One region of the Pseudalkalibacillus sp. Hm43 genome, then DNA from elsewhere that is predicted to be linked to it. Evidence: a T-box and tRNA genes for the amino acid it is inferred to sense, from the RefSeq annotation. Region 1 holds a T-box; the other holds one or more tRNA genes.
What was found. A T-box is a leader RNA that pairs with one kind of tRNA and senses whether it is charged. The one in region 1 lies ahead of trpS (tryptophan--tRNA ligase), so its partner is inferred to be a tRNA-Trp.

Region 1 (5,526 bases):
GACCTGAAGCACAATATTATATCGAAACGAAATCTCCAGAGGTTTATCCAGGGATGGAAGAGAAATTGCTTGAAACGTTAGAAAAGCATGGTCTGATTGGAGAGGAAGTACCTTCTGACCAAGTGTTGATCCAATCGTTCAGTCCAGCTAGTCTACAAAAACTTCATAACCTTAATCCAGATCTTTCACTCGTTCAACTTCTCTGGTATACGAATCCTGCAACGATTACCAATGCAGAATTGGAAACCTATAAGCAATATGCAATGGGCTTAGGAATGAACCATTCGCAGATTGATCAAACGTATGTGGAGAAAGTTCGATCTCATGGGTTTGAAATTCATCCTTACACAGTCAATGAAAAAGAAGATATGAAAAAACTTATTGATTGGGGCGTGACGGGAATGTTTACGAACTTCCCTGATCGACTAGAAGAAGTAATAGCAACATCGGGTGAAGACGACGATAAAGAAGAAGAATAAGATACGGAAGAGAGCTGATTTTAATCAGCTCTTTTTTTGTATACATATAATAGAAGAAAGTCGTTTTTCTTTAATAAAAAATGGCATAACATCGTGACTAATTCCATATAGTGAACTAACCATGTACAAGCACTCGTATAGGAGATGAGGGCTTTGATTTTTCGATTCTTCATTCTAATGATCGGATTCAGTTTTGCCGTTTCTGGTGGCGTCAGTCTGATCGCCTTTTTGAATTTAGTTACGACAGGTCATGGATTTGCGAACTATTTCATGTTTATTTTCAAAAGAGTAGAGCTTATGATTTTTCTTATTGGACTGGCATTGATCTGGGGGAGTATTTATCTTCCTTCTATGAAAAACAATTCAGATGAATGACGGCGATATACATTTGTCGACGGAAAATGTCTGTTAATAGAATAAATTCTTTTACCTCTGACTATACTGATTTTAACAAACAGTAAATCCTGTAAAGTGAGGGGTATACATGTTGTACTTGAGAGATGTTTGGGTAAACTGGTTCGAAGGCGAAGAGAACGGCTATAATGTCTGTGAATTTCACGAATGGCGAAAAGAAGATTTCATTGAGCTTCTTGATCAAGTTCCAATCATTAAAATGGAATCGCCTCTCCTAAACTACATAGAGAATGACTTGAGCGAACTACCGAATGAGCTGTTGGAAGAAGTAAAGAATAAGAGCTATATTCGGAAGAACAACCAGAGAGAGCAAATCGAGTATTGTTTCATCGCAACGGATGGTCGGAAATGTATGATCATCGATACGATGGGCTACCGAATTCCGATACGGAAAAGCCGGATGATTCCAAGACAGGAACAACTCGTATATGAAATGGCAGAGGAGTTGGATCCGAAGCCGTATACATTCGATACAGATGAGTTCCACAAAAAAGAGTACCACATTCTTTCACCAGACCCGCAAAACATGAAAGGGCTGACCAGAAGAGAGAGGCAGCTCAAACAACTACTGTTCATGGCATTGGATCAAATGTATTCCAGTGCGAACACCGCTGAAGCCCGATACTGGTATACAGAATGGTTTCCTGAAAAGTATTCCTCCATTCAAGATATGAGCTTTGAAGAAGCTTGGAGAGCATTGTATATGGAAGTATCTCAGGGGTGGACATCGAAGCATCAGACAATCTGTGAAAGGTTGATTAAAGGGCAACCCTATTTTGAGAAAATATGGGAACTTGAAAAAGGAACACACGTAAATTAGCTGACTCGAAACGAGTCAGCTATCTTTGTGTGAAATGAAAATGAAGTTTATGATTACGGTCATGAGGGAATGTTGGCAACGTAAAGCTTCTACTATTTGAAGGAGGTATTACTTTGTCTAAGAAAGTGTTGATGATCGTAACGAATGCAGACAAGATAAATGATGAACAAGAGACCGGACTATGGCTTGAAGAATTTGCTGTTCCTTACAACCTATTTGAAAAACAGGGCTATGAAATTCATGTGAGAAGCCCGAAGGGTGGCAACATTCCTCTGGATCCGAACAGTATTCCGGAGGAACCTAATGCAGACTATGATGAGGCGCGCAAACAATTGGAAAATACGGAAAGTTTATCAGAAGAAGAATTAGCCGCAGGATATGACGCTGTGTTTTTACCAGGTGGACATGGTACAATGTTCGACTTCCCAGAAAATGTAGTTATGCAAAAGCTGATCGGTAAACTGGCAGATGAGAATAAAGTTATTGGAGCCGTTTGCCATGGTCCATCGGGTCTCGTTAATGTCACTTATCAAGATGGCACTCCTATCGTACGAGGTAAGACGGTCAATTCCTTTACAGATGAAGAGGAGCATGAAATGCAATTGACCGAAGAGATGCCGTTTCTGCTAGAAACTGCAATTCGTGAAAAAGGTGGAGAGTTCGTAAGGGGAGACAAGTGGACCGACTTCTCTATACGAGATGGGAACCTCATTACGGGTCAAAATCCAATGTCGAGCGAAAGTACCGCGTTAAAATTCATTGAAGCGCTCAATGAACAATAAAATGGACTAAAAAAAGTGACCGTCAAGGCTTAAAAATTGCCTTTTAACGGTCACTCTTTTATTTCTTCTTCCTTTTGCGCTCTAAGCCCATTGCTCGTTCCGCTTTCGCAAGCATCTTATTGGCCACGCGATCCGCTTTCTCAGCACCCTGATCAAGAATGTCATCCAACTCTTCAGAATTCAGGAGCTCATGATACCGTTCTTGGATCGGTTTCAATTGGCTGATGACGGCATTAGCCACACCTTCCTTAAAGTCACCGTAGCCTTTTCCTTCATATTCCGCCTCAATGTCTTCAATCGATTTCCCTGAACAGAGGGAATAGATCGTCAACAAGTTTGAAACGCCAGGTTTGTTTTCTTTGTCAAACTTCACTCTTGCTTCAGAATCTGTTGTGGCTCGTTTGATTTTCTTCATGATTGTTTTTTCATCATCCAGCATGGATATATAACCTGCTGCGTTCTCATCGGATTTACTCATTTTTTTCAACGGATTTCCAAGATCCATGATTCGTGCGCCAACCTTAGGGATGTGCACTTCCGGTACAGTGAAAATGTCGTTGTATTGTTTGTTGAAGCGCTCTGCTAAGTCTCTTGTCAGCTCAAGATGCTGCTTCTGATCATCACCGACAGGTACGATATCTGTTCCGTAAAGTAAGATATCTGATGCCATCAATGGGGGATAAGTCAGCAATCCAGCTGATACGCCGACACGCTGATCCGCTTTATCTTTGAATTGAGTCATGCGCTCAAGTTCACCCATATAGGATACACATTGCATGATCCATCCCATCTTCGTGTGGGCAGGTACTTCAGATTGAATGAAAATCGTTGATTTCTGTGGATCGATTCCGATCGCAAGATAAAGCGCTGCGAGCTTCCTCGTGTTGTCACGCAGTTCCAACTTATCTTGAGGAACCGTAATCGCGTGTTGATTGACTACACAAAAGTAACAATCGTGTTCCTCCTGATACGTAACGAAATGTTTCAAAGCTCCTAAATAGTTCCCTAGTGTAGGAAATCCGGTTGGTTTGACACCTGAGAAAATGACGGACATGTCTTTTCACTCCTTGTAAATTTTTGAACAAAATAAAAAACGCCGCGCAAATCGTCATTATTGGGACGATTGCACCGCGTTGCCACCCAGAATTATTCTTCGGATAAAGAATCACTCAGTTCTCTGCGTGCTTGATCTGCAGACAGAGTGTCCTGGATATCGTCTGGACTGGACGTCAAAGCCTACTCTTATTTCGGTTTGAATGCTCAGAAGCCCATTCTACTCCAGCCTTTATCTGTTCCCACCAACCACAGACTCTCTTGAAAAGGGTGTGAAGTGTACTTTTCTTCCTCATCGCATGTGTGAAATTTTAGATTATCGATAGTATATACAAATGGATTATCAAATGCAACACTAAATGTTGAAGGAGATCAGAACGGTTGCCAAAAAGGCAATGATACCGGAAATCAGTAGAGGTTCTGTGGCTTTATATTCGAAGACCTCCGATGGTAACTCCATTCGTTCTACATCATCCATTATATCTCCGTATTTGGTGCCTTTCTTCATAAAACGTCTGAAACTAAGAGTGATAGCATCAAAAAATCCCCCCCTAGCAACGAACATCAGACAACCAAGCATAATGTAGGCGAGTGATACCATGAATACAGAATTCAATACAGCAACAAAGGTTAGATTATCGTAATAGAAGAATCCTGCACCTACACCTACTATTAACAGAATGATCAAAGCATATATGGATCGTTTTATTAAGTTCATCGTGTCACCTCAAGTCGATGATACACGATAATGATAGAATCAAGCAATATCTTAACGATTCATACACATCTTTACATAGGAGCAACACCTGTAATTTGTCAGAAGATTTGCGAATGAACGACAAATGCATATGATATGCATTCTTTTATATTCAAAATGCTTATATATCAATCTTTACACATCATCCGTATACATAATCTTCAATTTTTACGCACTGTATACCCAAATACGCGCATATTTAAAGTGGGTATATAGTCCTAATTTTTGTTATGAAACCGTAATGAACATGGGCTTTTTGTAAAATATATTAAAAAAACACATGCAAAATAGTCCGAAAACTTGTATAATACAAATTGTGAACGAAATTCCTCAAAAATCTGACAATTTTTCGGGGCGGCGTTCGCTACATTTCACCAATATTTAGGGGAGGTCATTAAGGCATGAAGAAGTCAAAATGGTCATTGCTGCTAACACTAACTCTAGTGTTGAGCATGTTCCTAGCTGCATGTTCTGGAGGCGGAGATAGCGCTGACGGAGACAAAAATGGCGGCGATGGAGACAAAGGTAAAGAAGGTAACACAGATGTACCTCAAGTATTGAACATTCTTGAGAGTGCAGAGATCCCAACTATGGATTCTGTACAAGGTACAGATGCTGTAGCTTTCCAAGTTATGAACGAAACAATGGAAGGACTTTATCGCTTAGGTCCAGACAACCAGCCGGTACCTGGTATCGCTGAAAGTCACGAAGTAAGCGAAGACCAAACAGTATTCACTTTCAAACTACGTGATGCTCAATGGTCAAACGGAACTCCTGTAACAGCACAGGACTTCGTATTCTCTTGGCAAAAAGCAGTTGACCCTGAAGTTGCTTCACAATATTCATTCATCATGGGTCCTGTAAAGAACGCTGAAGCAATCACTGCTGGTGACATGAAGCCAGAAGAACTAGGTGTAGAAGCTGTAGATGAGAAGACGTTGAAAGTAACACTTGAGCGTCCAACTCCTTACTTCCTAAGCTTGACTACATTCGCAACATACTTACCACAAAATCAAGAATTCGTTGAAGGGCAAGGAGATCAATACGCTCTTGAAGACGAAAACCTAATCTATAACGGACCATTCTTGCTTACTGATTGGAAGCACGAAGAAGGATGGGTACTTAAGAAGAACCCTGACTACTGGGATGCTGAAAACGTTAAGCTTGAAACAATCAACGTAAAGGTTGTTAAAGACCCTGCAACTGCAGTTAACCTTTATG
Region 2 (5,526 bases), 770 kb from region 1:
ACGGCGGGACACGTGAAACCCCGTCGGAATCTGGGAGGACCATCTCCCAAGGCTAAATACTCCCTAGTGACCGATAGTGAACCAGTACCGTGAGGGAAAGGTGAAAAGCACCCCGGAAGGGGAGTGAAAGAGATCCTGAAACCGTGTGCCTACAAGTAGTCGGAGCCCATTAACGGGTGACGGCGTGCCTTTTGTAGAATGAACCGGCGAGTTACGATAACGTGCAAGGTTAAGTTGAGAAGACGGAGCCGCAGCGAAAGCGAGTCTGAATAGGGCGAAGGAGTACGTTGTCGTAGACCCGAAACCGAGTGATCTACCCATGTCCAGGGTGAAGTTCAGGTAACACTGAATGGAGGCCCGAACCCACGCACGTTGAAAAGTGCGGGGATGAGGTGTGGGTAGGGGTGAAATGCCAATCGAACTCGGAGATAGCTGGTTCTCCCCGAAATAGCTTTAGGGCTAGCCTCGTGGTGAGAGTTCTGGAGGTAGAGCACTGATTGGACTAGGGGTCCCCACAGGATTACCGAATTCAGTCAAACTCCGAATGCCAGGAACTTGTCCACGGGAGTCAGACTGCGAGTGATAAGATCCGTAGTCGAGAGGGAAACAGCCCAGACCATCAGCTAAGGTCCCCAAGTATACGTTAAGTGGAAAAGGATGTGGAGTTGCCCAGACAACCAGGATGTTGGCTTAGAAGCAGCCACCATTTAAAGAGTGCGTAATAGCTCACTGGTCGAGTGACTCTGCGCCGAAAATGTACCGGGGCTAAACGTATCACCGAAGCTATGGATTGTACCTTTGGTACAGTGGTAGGGGAGCGTTCGAAGGGCTGAGAAGCGAGACCGGAAGGACTCGTGGAGCGCTTTGAAGTGAGAATGCCGGTATGAGTAGCGAAAAGAGAAGTGAGAATCTTCTCCATCGAAAGCCCAAGGTTTCCTGAGGAAGGCTCGTCCGCTCAGGGTTAGTCGGGACCTAAGCCGAGGCCGAAAGGCGTAGGCGATGGACAACAGGTTGATATTCCTGTACCACCTCCTTTCCGTTTGAGCAACGGGGGGACGCAGGAAGGTAGGGAGAGCGCGCTGATGGATATGCGCGTCCAAGCAGTCAAGGCCGGTGGATAGGCAAATCCGTCCACCATACGGCAGAGCTGTGATGGCGAGGGAACTAAAGTACCGAAGTCCCTGATCCTACACTGCCAAGAAAAGCCTCTAGCGAGGAAAGAGGTGCCCGTACCGTAAACCGACACAGGTAGGCGAGGAGAGAATCCTAAGATGCTCGGGAGAACTCTCGTTAAGGAACTCGGCAAAATGACCCCGTAACTTCGGGAGAAGGGGTGCTCTGATAGGGTGTATGCCCGAGAGAGCCGCAGTGAAAAGATCCAAGCGACTGTTTAGCAAAAACACAGGTCTCTGCGAAGCCGTAAGGCGAAGTATAGGGGCTGACACCTGCCCGGTGCTGGAAGGTTAAGAGGAGGGGTTATCCCTTACGGGAGAAGCTCTGAATCGAAGCCCCAGTAAACGGCGGCCGTAACTATAACGGTCCTAAGGTAGCGAAATTCCTTGTCGGGTAAGTTCCGACCCGCACGAAAGGTGCAACGACTTGGATACTGTCTCAACGAGAGACCCGGTGAAATTATAGTACCTGTGAAGATGCAGGTTACCCGCGACAGGACGGAAAGACCCCATGGAGCTTTACTGTAGCCTGATATTGGATTTTGGTATCGTTTGTACAGGATAGGTAGGAGCCTTAGAAGCCGGACCGCTAGGTTCGGTGGAGGCGTCGGTGGGATACTACCCTGACGGTATTGAAATTCTAACCCAGGACCGTGATCCGGTTCGGAGACAGTGTCAGGTGGGCAGTTTGACTGGGGCGGTCGCCTCCTAAAGTGTAACGGAGGCGCCCAAAGGTTCCCTCAGAATGGTTGGAAATCATTCGCAGAGTGTAAAGGCACAAGGGAGCTTGACTGCGAGACCTACAAGTCGAGCAGGGACGAAAGTCGGGCTTAGTGATCCGGTGGTTCCGCATGGAAGGGCCATCGCTCAACGGATAAAAGCTACCCTGGGGATAACAGGCTTATCTCCCCCAAGAGTCCACATCGACGGGGAGGTTTGGCACCTCGATGTCGGCTCATCGCATCCTGGGGCTGAAGTAGGTCCCAAGGGTTGGGCTGTTCGCCCATTAAAGCGGTACGCGAGCTGGGTTCAGAACGTCGTGAGACAGTTCGGTCCCTATCCGTCGCGGGCGCAGGAAATTTGAGAGGAGCTGTCCTTAGTACGAGAGGACCGGGATGGACACACCGCTGGTGTACCAGTTGTTCCGCCAGGAGCATCGCTGGGTAGCTACGTGTGGACGGGATAAGTGCTGAAAGCATCTAAGCATGAAGCCCCCCTCAAGATGAGATTTCCCATCGCGTCAAGCGAGTAAGATCCCTCAGAGATGATGAGGTTGATAGGTCTGGTGTGGAAGCGTGGTGACACGTGAAGCTGACAGATACTAATCGATCGAGGACTTAACCACAATACTTACGTTTTCAAGAACCGTTATCTAGTTTTGAAGGAATGGTTCCTTCAACTTCATAGTCTGGTGACGATAGCGAAGAGGTCACACCCGTTCCCATGCCGAACACGGAAGTTAAGCTCTTCAGCGTCAATGGTAATTGGGGGCTTCCCCCTGTGAGAGTAGAACGTCGCCGGGCTATACTATATCGATCCGCAGTAGCTCAGTGGTAGAGCTATCGGCTGTTAACCGATCGGTCGCAGGTTCGAGTCCTGCCTGCGGAGCCACGGAGAGCTGTCCGAGAGGTCGAAGGAGCACGATTGGAAATCGTGTGTACGGTTTTAACCCGTACCGAGGGTTCGAATCCCTCGCTCTCCGCCATTAAGAAATTCATACTACATAACTATATATCGGCCCCTTGGTCAAGTGGTTAAGACACCGCCCTTTCACGGCGGTAACACGGGTTCGAATCCCGTAGGGGTCACCATTCATATTGGAGGATTAGCTCAGCTGGGAGAGCACCTGCCTTACAAGCAGGGGGTCGGCGGTTCGATCCCGTCATCCTCCACCATTTAATTCATATCGTCGCGGGGTGGAGCAGTCTGGTAGCTCGTCGGGCTCATAACCCGAAGGTCGTAGGTTCAAATCCTATCCCCGCAACCAAAATAATTCATTGAACAACGTCGAATCGACATTCTTTCAATGAATATCTGAAGTACCCGTAAGGGTGCAACCAAATTAAAACTTACTACGTCGATTTTACTTCATAGTTAGTTTTAGATCGTGGTACCCGTAAGGGTGCAACCAAATTAAATTCTTACAAGATGGACCCGTGGTGTAGGGGTTAACATGCCTGCCTGTCACGCAGGAGATCGCCGGTTCGAATCCGGTCGGGTCCGCCATCTTGGCTCGATAGCTCAGTCGGTAGAGCAGAGGACTGAAAATCCTCGTGTCGGCGGTTCGATTCCGTCTCGAGCCACCATTGGTTTGCTGGCCTAGCTCAATTGGTAGAGCAACTGACTTGTAATCAGTAGGTTGGGGGTTCAAGTCCTCTGGCCAGCACCATTTTCTCTTTCAGGAATAGATTGGTTATGATTCCTGATTTTACACTTGAAACAGAGTGAAATCTGTACTACAATATTAATTGTCTCTTTGGAGGGGTAGCGAAGTGGCTAAACGCGGCGGACTGTAAATCCGCTCCCTCAGGGTTCGGCGGTTCGAATCCGTCCCCCTCCACCATTTAGGGGTATAGTTTAACGGTAGAACAGAGGTCTCCAAAACCTCCAGTGTGGGTTCGATTCCTACTACCCCTGCCAATTTTACAACTAAAATAATAATGGCGATTGTGGCGAAGTGGTTAACGCACCGGATTGTGGTTCCGGCATTCGTGGGTTCGATTCCCATCAGTCGCCCCATTACGTTGGGCTATAGCCAAGCGGTAAGGCAACGGACTTTGACTCCGTCATGCGTTGGTTCGAATCCAGCTAGCCCAGCCAAATTTCGCGGAAGTAGTTCAGTGGTAGAACACCACCTTGCCAAGGTGGGGGTCGCGGGTTCGAATCCCGTCTTCCGCTCCATTAAATTCTTAAATGAACTGCCGAAAGTGGTACTCGATTTTTTATATAAAACATAAGATAGAGTACGGCGGCATAGCCAAGTGGTAAGGCACGGGTCTGCAAAACCCTTATCCCCCGGTTCGAATCCGGGTGCCGCCTCCATAACTACCCAGCCGGGGTGGTGGAATTGGCAGACACACAGGACTTAAAATCCTGCGGTAGGTGACTACCGTGCCGGTTCAAGTCCGGCCCTCGGCACCATATGAATTTAATATCTTTCTTTTATTGACACATGCCGGTGTGGCGGAATTGGCAGACGCGCACGACTCAAAATCGTGTTCCTCACGGAGTGTCGGTTCGACCCCGACCACCGGTACCATTACATAATCTAAAGTCAATGCTTTGATTAACTCAAAGTATTGGCTTTTTTTGTTGTCTCATAAAGCACACAGTGTGTTTTTTTACATACATCTTTTCGAATTGTAGACCATAGGAATATGTGGTTTTTGATTTTGCTTGTTCGGAGGGATTCATAGTGGAGATGGCAAAAGAATTACTCATCTTATTCGGAAGGGTCGTAACCATTCTTCCTTTACTTTTAGTCGTGACCTTGTTTATGGGAAAGAGGTCCATTGGAGAACTTCCTGTATTCGATTTATTGATTTTACTTACATTAGGGTCTGTAGTCGGTGCGGATATTGCGGAACCGGATGTCGTACATATTCATACCATTGTCGCTATTATTCTGATTGGAATCCTTCAAAAACTCGTTGCAAAATTGAAGATCATGAATCGGAAGTTTGGAAAGCTGGTTACTTTTGAACCGACGGTGGTGATCCAGGACGGTTCATTTATCATTGAAAATCTCAAAAACATGCAATACTCGATTGATAATGTTCTTCTCATGTTAAGGGAGAAAGACATTTTTGACATTACGAGTGTAAAACTTGGGATCATAGAAGCGAATGGGCAATTGACCGTGTTGAAAAAGCCGGAAAAATCCCCGGTAACCGTAGAGGATTTACAGATTTATAAGCCACATGTCGATCTAGCGTATCCTTTGATTGTTGAAGGTACGCTGTATCGTGAGGTTCTGAATGTCGTTCAAGTCAATGAAAAATGGTTGAAAACAAAACTGGGTCATCTAGGGATTACTGACTATGAGGATGTTTTCTTTGCCTCTATTGATGAAAAGAAGAATTTACATGTGTCTGAGAAATCATTGGACGCAAAAAGTGCTCCTCCTATCTACCATTGATCATCGAACGTTTAAGCTTAATTTTACCGGGGTATGACTATACTACACGAAATAAAGGAGGAAGCTCAGACATGATGTATATATTAGCACTTTTACTTCCGCCTCTTGCTGTACTTCTTTCCGGAAGTAAAACACAAACATTGATTAACTTGGTTTTGACTTTGATTGGTTGGTTACCGGGTGTGATCCACGCGTTTTTCGTCATCCATCAAAAGC

Region 2: it has a tRNA-Trp gene. The T-box ahead of trpS (tryptophan--tRNA ligase) is inferred to sense a tRNA for this amino acid. The anticodon was not compared.

Annotation. Positions count from the first base shown of each region.
Region 1 is NZ_CM135129.1:1,101,261-1,106,786, reverse strand. Features, by position in the region: gene ACXQIQ_RS05860 (glycerophosphodiester phosphodiesterase) at 1-479, shown strand, start outside; gene ACXQIQ_RS05855 (hypothetical protein) at 633-854, shown strand; gene ACXQIQ_RS05850 (YjbA family protein) at 964-1,713, shown strand; gene ACXQIQ_RS05845 (type 1 glutamine amidotransferase domain-containing protein) at 1,827-2,495, shown strand; gene trpS (tryptophan--tRNA ligase) at 2,554-3,549, opposite strand; T-box leader at 3,608-3,853, opposite strand; gene ACXQIQ_RS05835 (DUF3899 domain-containing protein) at 3,904-4,266, opposite strand; gene ACXQIQ_RS05830 (peptide ABC transporter substrate-binding protein) at 4,707-5,526, shown strand, end outside.
Region 2 is NZ_CM135129.1:1,875,629-1,881,154, reverse strand. Features, by position in the region: rRNA gene ACXQIQ_RS09995 (23S ribosomal RNA) at 1-2,517, shown strand, start outside; rRNA gene rrf (5S ribosomal RNA) at 2,580-2,695, shown strand; tRNA gene ACXQIQ_RS09985 (tRNA-Asn) at 2,709-2,783, shown strand; tRNA gene ACXQIQ_RS09980 (tRNA-Ser) at 2,785-2,877, shown strand; tRNA gene ACXQIQ_RS09975 (tRNA-Glu) at 2,909-2,983, shown strand; tRNA gene ACXQIQ_RS09970 (tRNA-Val) at 2,992-3,067, shown strand; tRNA gene ACXQIQ_RS09965 (tRNA-Met) at 3,083-3,159, shown strand; tRNA gene ACXQIQ_RS09960 (tRNA-Asp) at 3,323-3,398, shown strand; tRNA gene ACXQIQ_RS09955 (tRNA-Phe) at 3,403-3,478, shown strand; tRNA gene ACXQIQ_RS09950 (tRNA-Thr) at 3,486-3,561, shown strand; tRNA gene ACXQIQ_RS09945 (tRNA-Tyr) at 3,651-3,735, shown strand; tRNA gene ACXQIQ_RS09940 (tRNA-Trp) at 3,739-3,812, shown strand; tRNA gene ACXQIQ_RS09935 (tRNA-His) at 3,836-3,911, shown strand; tRNA gene ACXQIQ_RS09930 (tRNA-Gln) at 3,918-3,992, shown strand; tRNA gene ACXQIQ_RS09925 (tRNA-Gly) at 3,999-4,073, shown strand; tRNA gene ACXQIQ_RS09920 (tRNA-Cys) at 4,140-4,214, shown strand; tRNA gene ACXQIQ_RS09915 (tRNA-Leu) at 4,225-4,313, shown strand; tRNA gene ACXQIQ_RS09910 (tRNA-Leu) at 4,347-4,431, shown strand; gene ACXQIQ_RS09905 (DUF421 domain-containing protein) at 4,588-5,310, shown strand; gene ACXQIQ_RS09900 (YqaE/Pmp3 family membrane protein) at 5,382-5,526, shown strand, end outside.